DNA from 2 places in the Nocardioides sp. GCM10027114 genome. Region 1 is predicted to be linked to the other one. Evidence: riboswitches for the same ligand, from Rfam matches in the RefSeq annotation. Region 1 holds a riboswitch; the other holds the start of a gene.

Evidence for each region. A riboswitch is a leader RNA that binds a small molecule or an ion and turns the genes downstream of it on or off. The one in region 1 is predicted to bind cobalamin.
Region 2: linked by a shared signal. The riboswitch ahead of ACFP2E_RS17265 (hypothetical protein) and the one ahead of ACFP2E_RS04215 (ribonucleoside-diphosphate reductase subunit alpha) in region 1 are both predicted to bind cobalamin.

Annotation. Positions count from the first base shown of each region.
Region 1 covers NZ_JBHSSS010000007.1:38,313-41,689, reverse strand. The annotation lists gene ACFP2E_RS04220 (TIGR01777 family oxidoreductase) at 1-914, opposite strand, end outside; cobalamin riboswitch at 1,030-1,257, shown strand; gene ACFP2E_RS04215 (ribonucleoside-diphosphate reductase subunit alpha) at 1,400-3,377, shown strand, end outside.
Region 2 covers NZ_JBHSSS010000029.1:99,115-102,491, reverse strand. The annotation lists gene ACFP2E_RS17270 (hypothetical protein) at 1-718, opposite strand, end outside; gene ACFP2E_RS17265 (hypothetical protein) at 703-1,788, opposite strand; cobalamin riboswitch at 1,862-2,004, opposite strand; gene ACFP2E_RS17260 (DUF222 domain-containing protein) at 2,073-3,302, opposite strand.

The DNA of each region.
Region 1 (3,377 bases):
TTGCGGGCCTTCGGCTCCTTGGCCAGCGCGGAGGCGAGGACCGAGGTGACGTCGCGGTCGCGGAACGAGAAGCCGGCGGCCTCCAGCGCGGCGGGCCGCAGGTTCTGGGAGCCCAGCACCTCGGGCGCCATCCGGCCGGCGGCCACCTTGAGCACCGGCGCCGGCACGAACGTGAGGGCCGGGCGGTTCACGGCGCGCGCCAGGGCCCTGGTGAACTCGGCGTTGGTCGGGGTGGTGGGGCAGCAGAGGTTCACCGGCCCGCTGAGGTCGTCGTTCTCCGCGAGCCAGGTGACCGCCGCGACCCAGTCGCGCAGCGAGATGACGGGGAAGTACTGCCGGCCGTCGCCCAGCCTGCCGCCGAGCCCGGTCTTGAAGAGCAGCCGCAGCTGCTTGAGCGGCGGGCTGGTCCGGTCCATCACGGGCGCGGTGCGGAGGATCGCGACCCGGGCGCCGGCATCGACCGCCGGCTCGGCCGCGGCCTGCCACTCGCGGCAGACCTGGGTCATGAGGGAGTCGCCGCGGCTGTCGGCGTCCTCGGTCAGCACCTCGCTGCCGTGGTCGCCGTAGAACGCGATCGCGTTGCCGGCGAGGAACACGGGCTTTGAGTCCGTCGCGGCGATGGCGTCGGCGAGCACCTGCGTGGTGACGACCCGGCTCTCGCGCAGCTCGCGCGCCCACTTCTCCGAGTGGGGGTTGCCGGCGGTGGGGGAGCCGGCGACGTTGACGACGACGTCGGCCTCCTCGATGAGGCCCTGGTCGACCTTGCCCTCGTAGGGGTCCCACGTGGACTCGTCCGGCGCCGAGCTCTGCTTCCGGGTGAGGGCCGTGACCGCGTGACCGCGGTCGATGAGGGACTTGCTCAGGTGGCGGCCCAGGAAGCCCGAGGCCCCGGCGATGACGACGTGGCGGGTCATGCCGCCAGCCTTGCAGCCCCGGTCAAGGGCTGGTCGTGGTGGTGGGGAGTGCCGCGACACGCCCGACACGCCGACCACGACATCTGGGTCCCACCATCGGGGCCCACCCCTACATATGGTGGCGGACGCAGCTGGTTCGACGCCCCACCCAGGGGTGTCGAGGCAAGAGGGAACCCGGTGTGACTCCGGGACTGCCCCGCAGCGGTGAGTGGGAACGACCGCCGTCATCAGCACTGGTCCGACGGGACCGGGAAGCGACGGCCAGTAGGGGTCGAGCGGTGCCACCCGGCGCCGTACGACGTGCCCGCGAGTCCGAAGACCTGCCAGCGCACCGCACCCGACGGGTGCGGTGGTCCGAGGCCTCGCGGGTGGGCCGACGGCTGGTACGACGCCGCGCGCGGCCCTGTCGGGGGCCCGGTGCGGGGTCGCCCGGTCCCCTCCCGCGTGTCCCGGACCTCCGAGACCGATCTCGCGAGGAGAGAGACATGACGGTCACCGAGACGCCCACCAGACGGGCGTCCATGCAGGTGCGCAAGCGCAACGGGGACACCGAGCCCGTCGACGTCAACAAGATCGTCCGGGCGGTCGACCGCGTCGCCCGCGACCTCGACGACGTCGACCCGATGCGGGTCGCGACCCGCACCATCAGCGGCCTCTACGACGGGGCCACCACCGCCGAGCTGGACCGGCTCTCGATCCAGACGGCCGCCGAGATGATCGGCGAGGAGCCGCAGTACTCCCGGCTCGCCGCCCGGCTGCTCGCCGGCTACATCGACAAGGAGGTGCGCAACCAGGGCGTCGCGTCCTTCAGCCAGTCCGTCGCCCTCGGCCATGCCGAGGGGCTGATCGGCGACGCGACCGCGGCGTTCGTCAAGGACAACGCCCGCAAGCTCGACTTCGCCGTCGACGACACCGCCGACCGGCGGTTCGAGTACTTCGGGCTGCGCACCGTCTACGACCGCTACCTGCTGCGGCACCCCACCACACGGCTGGTCGTCGAGACCCCGCAGTACTTCCTGCTCCGGGTGGCCTGCGGGCTCGCACAGAGCCCGGGGGAGGCCATCCGCTTCTACCGGCTGATGTCGTCGCTGGCCTACCTGCCGTCGTCGCCGACGCTCTTCAACTCCGGGACCCGGCACACCCAGATGTCGTCGTGCTACCTCGTGGACAGCCCGCGCGACGACCTCGACTCGATCTACAGCCGCTACGCACAGGTGGCGAAGCTGTCGAAGTTCGCCGGCGGGATCGGGATCTCCTTCACCCGGGTCCGGTCCCGCGGGGCGCTGATCCGGGGCACCAACGGGCAGTCGAACGGGATCGTGCCGTTCCTGCGGACGCTGGACTCGTCGGTCGCCGCGGTCAACCAGGGCGGCCGCCGCAAGGGCGCCGCCTGCGTCTACCTCGAGCCGTGGCACCCCGACGTGGAGGAGTTCCTCGAGCTGCGCGACAACACCGGTGAGGACGCCCGGCGCACCCACAACCTCAACCTCGCCCACTGGGTGCCCGACGAGTTCATGCGGCGGGTCGAGGCCGACGAGGCGTGGTCGCTCATCGACCCGGACCAGGCGCCGGAGCTGCCGGACCTGTGGGGCGAGGCGTTCGACGCGGCGTACCGGCGGGCCGAGGAGGAGGGCCGCTACGTGCGGCAGGTGCCTGCCCGCGAGCTCTACGGCCGGATGATGCGCACGCTCGCCCAGACCGGCAACGGCTGGATGACCTTCAAGGACGCCGCCAACCGGACCTGCAACCAGACGCGCGACCAGCATCCGGGAGAGGGGCCCGGCGGCCCGGTGGTGCACCTGTCCAACCTGTGCACCGAGATCATCGAGGTCTCCTCGGACGACGAGACCGCGGTCTGCAACCTCGGCTCGGTCAACCTCGCCCAGCACCTGGTCGGTGACCCCACGTCGGTCGAGCTCGTCGAGACCATCGACTGGGAGAAGCTCCGCGAGACCGTCCGGACCGCCGTCCCGCTGCTCGACCGGGTCGTCGACATCAACTACTACCCGAGCCCGGAGGCGGCCGCGTCGAACCCGCGGTGGCGGCCGGTGGGGCTGGGGCTGATGGGGCTGCAGGACGCGTTCTTCGCGCTGCGGCTGCCCTTCGACTCCGACGAGGCGCGCGAGCTCTCGACGCGGGTGCAGGAGGAGATCTACCTGACCGCGCTCGAGGTGTCCTGCGAGCTGGCTCGCCTCCACGGACCCCACCCCTCGTACGCCGAGACGCGGGCCGCCGCGGGCGTGCTGCAGCCGGACCTGTGGGACGTCACCGGCACCCAGACCGAGCGGTGGGAGCGGGTGCGCGGCGGTATCGCCGAGCACGGCCTGCGGAACTCGCTGCTGGTCGCGATCGCGCCGACGGCGACGATCGCGTCGATCGCCGGCTGCTACGAGTGCATCGAGCCGCAGGTCTCCAACCTGTTCAAGCGCGAGACGCTGTCGGGGGAGTTCCTGCAGGTCAACA
Region 2 (3,377 bases), on a different contig from region 1:
ACCTGCCGTCGGACCTGCCGTCGCCACCGGCCCGCTGCTTCGGGCCCTCGCTCGGCGCAGCGCTCGCCGAGGGCGACGGCGACGCCGAGCTGGGAGCGCCACCGGCCGAGCCCGTCGTGCCGCCGGTGGAGCCGCCGGAGCCTGATCCGCCGGCGGAGCCGCCGCCGGAACCACCGGAGCCGCCGGAGCCGCCGCTGCCGCCGGAGGCGTTGTGCTGCGGCGGGGCGACGCTCGGCTGGTCCTGCGTGCCGCCGTCCTGCCAGACGAGGCCGAGGGAGCCGCCGTCGGGGACCTCGAGACTGTCGATGCCCTCGCTGGAGTAGACCCAGCCGCCCTTGCCGTCGGACCAGAAGATCCCCCAGTAGGCGTCCGCCGGGGGCATGGTGCGGCACTCCGCGTCGGCGGGCAGGCCGTCGACCTTGCAGACGACGCCCGGGTACTGCTGGGTGCGGGTCAGGTCGTGGTGGACCTCGGCGATGGCTGACGCGACGTCGCCGCCGCCCTCGGCCACGCAGTCGGTCTCGGTGCCGCCGCCCGCGCCGTTGAAGTCGACGACCACGGACACGCCCGCACCGGTGGCGCAGGTCGCCGCCGACGCCGGCGGCATCGGGACGAGCACCAGGCTCGCCGCCGCGAGGACCCCCGCGGCGACGAGACGGCTGGCTGCCTGCCGGCCGGCGCTGCGTGCTGCGCGAAGCACGGTCAGCGGTTCCGGCACTGCTCGACGGTCAGGAAGGACAGCGCCGGCGCGGCCTGGGTGGTGGCACGCCGCCACTGGTCCTCGGCCTCGACGGTGATGCCGTCCTGCTTGGCCGTGCGGTAGCCGGCGCGGTCGTAGGCGATGGCGCCCGTCTCGCCCGCGAGCGGCGTGCCCGCCTGGCCACGGCCGACGGTCAGCTTGTCGACCCAGCCGGCCGCCTTGACTGCCGGCCTGCAGGAGCCGCGCTCACCCAGCGCCCAGGCGGCGAGGCCGGTGCTGTTCGTGTTGCTGCCCTCCTCGCTTCCGCCGAAGCTCCCGTTGGTCTTCTGCTGCTGCTTGAGCCACGAGACGGCGTCGTTGACCGCGTTCCGGACGACCTTGCCCTTGCGGCCCGATTCCAGCAGGTTGATGACCGACAGCGCGGTGACGTCGGTGCTCGGTGCCGACGACGCCGCGTCGCCGCCGTCGCACGACTGGTCGGGGGCCGCCTTGGGCGCGAAGGCGAGACGGAAGTAGCCCGCGTCGCACTGCTGCTGGAGCAGGAAGCGGAGGGCGTCGCCGGCGCGGTCGGAGCCGGCGCGGGCCAGACCACGCGCGGCGAAGGCCTGCCCGATGGTGTTGGCGTAGTCGGTGCCGGTGGTCTCGTCCTCGATGCGGCCGACCTGCCCGGGCACGTTGCTGACCAGGCCCTCGAGGCGCTGGACGAGGTCCTTGCCGCCGAGCCGGGTCGGGTCGCCGCCGGTCGCCTGGGCGAGGACGACCGCCTTGGCCACGGAGCCGGCGTACACGTCGGAGGAGCCCCAGTCGGCGCCGGTCGTCCAGCTGTCGACGTGGGGCGCGATGGCGCGACGGATCTTACGTTCGGCCTTGCGCTGACCGCCGATCGCGTCGAGCGCGAGGGCGAGGTCGGCGGTGAGGCCGTAGTCGTCGAAGTCGTACTGGTTGTTGTGCACCAGGCCGCCGGTGAGCTGCTGCTTGAGCCAGCGGCCGCTGCGGTCGTCGGCCGCGGCGGCGGCCGGCCCGGCGAGGGTGGTGGCGAGCATCAGTCCGGCGGCGACAGCCGCGACCGGACGGAGGACGTGACGCATGAAGATCCTTCCCGCTGCACAGCGGGAGGCGACCCGGACCGGGTGTCCACCCGCTGCTTTCCTCGACAGCGATGTGTTCAGGACGCGTCGTCGCGGGTGTTCCGGCTCGCGGCCCCGAAGGACCGCCTACGGTTGCGGGTCAGCGCCGGACTTGGACCGGCTTCCCCCTGCGACGGGCGTGATTGATGTGTGCGAGCGGCACACTACCCCGGTTTCGCGCTCCCCCGCGCCGCGGTCCGTACGAGGTGGCCGGACGTCACCGCGCACGTACTGGCCGATGCCGCCTATCTGCGGCGGTGGAACCGCACGTCGCCGGATGCGTGGAACTCCGTCGTGTACGCCGGGTCGTGGGCGCGGTGGTGGTGCCACGAGCACAGGCTGACCCCGTCGTCGAGGTCGGTCCGGCCGCCCAGGGCCCACTCGTGCTTGTGATGCGCCTCGGACCAGGTCGCGGGGATGGTGCAGCCGGCCGCGCGGCAGGTCTTGTCGCGCACCGCCATCGCGAGGCGTTGGGCGTCGGTGAACAGCCGCTTCGCCCGTCCTTGGTGGAGGATCTCGCCCTTGCCGCCGAGCACCATCGGGACCAGGTCCGCGGTGCAGGCCAGCCGCATCGCCTCCGACGCGGACACGAGATCGCCAGTCCCGAGCCCGGCGGCACCGAGCCGGGCGCGGAGCTGGTCGAGATCGATCGTCACCACCACCGTGGTGGCGCGGCCGCCGTGCCGCGGCAGCCTCGCGGGGTCGAGGTGCTCGAGCAGCGCACCGAACGCCTCCCCGAGCAGCCGGTCGCGCGGGACCTTCTCGTCGCCACTTGCTTGGCGTGGGCTGGAGTACGCGTCCAGGTAGGTCCGGAGCCGCCCCGCCACCGCATCACTCACCCGGGCATGGATCTCGGTCGTGCCGTCGCCCTGTCGCCGGAACGTCAGGCTGGTGCGGCGCCGGGCGTGCGCCTCGGCCCGCTCCAGCGCGTCCCGCTCCGCCGCCTCCGCCACCTCGGGGGCGACGACCTCGAGCACCTTCGCGCCGAGCACCCGCAGCTGTTTCGGCGCGAAGTGGGCGGCCTGACCGACGAGGTACTCCTCCGCCCGCGCCACGACCTCCGGGTCGAGGTCGGCGGGCAGGTCGTCGAGCGCGGCCACCAGCACCCGCGCCTGGGCCGGATTCACCGACCCCTGCGCGAGCCCCTGCCCGACCCGGGACCACCTGCCGGTGATCGCCTCGGCCAGCCGGGCCGCCCCCAGCGCGCGGCCGGCGTCGGTGCGGGTCGCGTTGGCCAGCCACGCCGCCGCCGACCGCGCACCCGAGTCCAGCGCCACCTCGTCGGCGTTCGCGAGCACCCGCAGCTTCAGCTCCTCCACCCGCGCCGCCAGCGCGGACAGCTCCGTCAGCGCCGCGGCCTGGTCCTCGGTCCGCATGTAGGCCGGGTCCACCTCGGCGACCCGGTCGAGCTCCTTGTCGATCGCCTCCGTGCACGCCAGCACCAGGTGCGTGGGATGCAGCGGCCGGATCGACATACCCAGACACTAGGCGCCACCACCGACACGTCTTCGAACGCCAGTTCGACCTGTGGAGACGTCATCGGCCGCCCT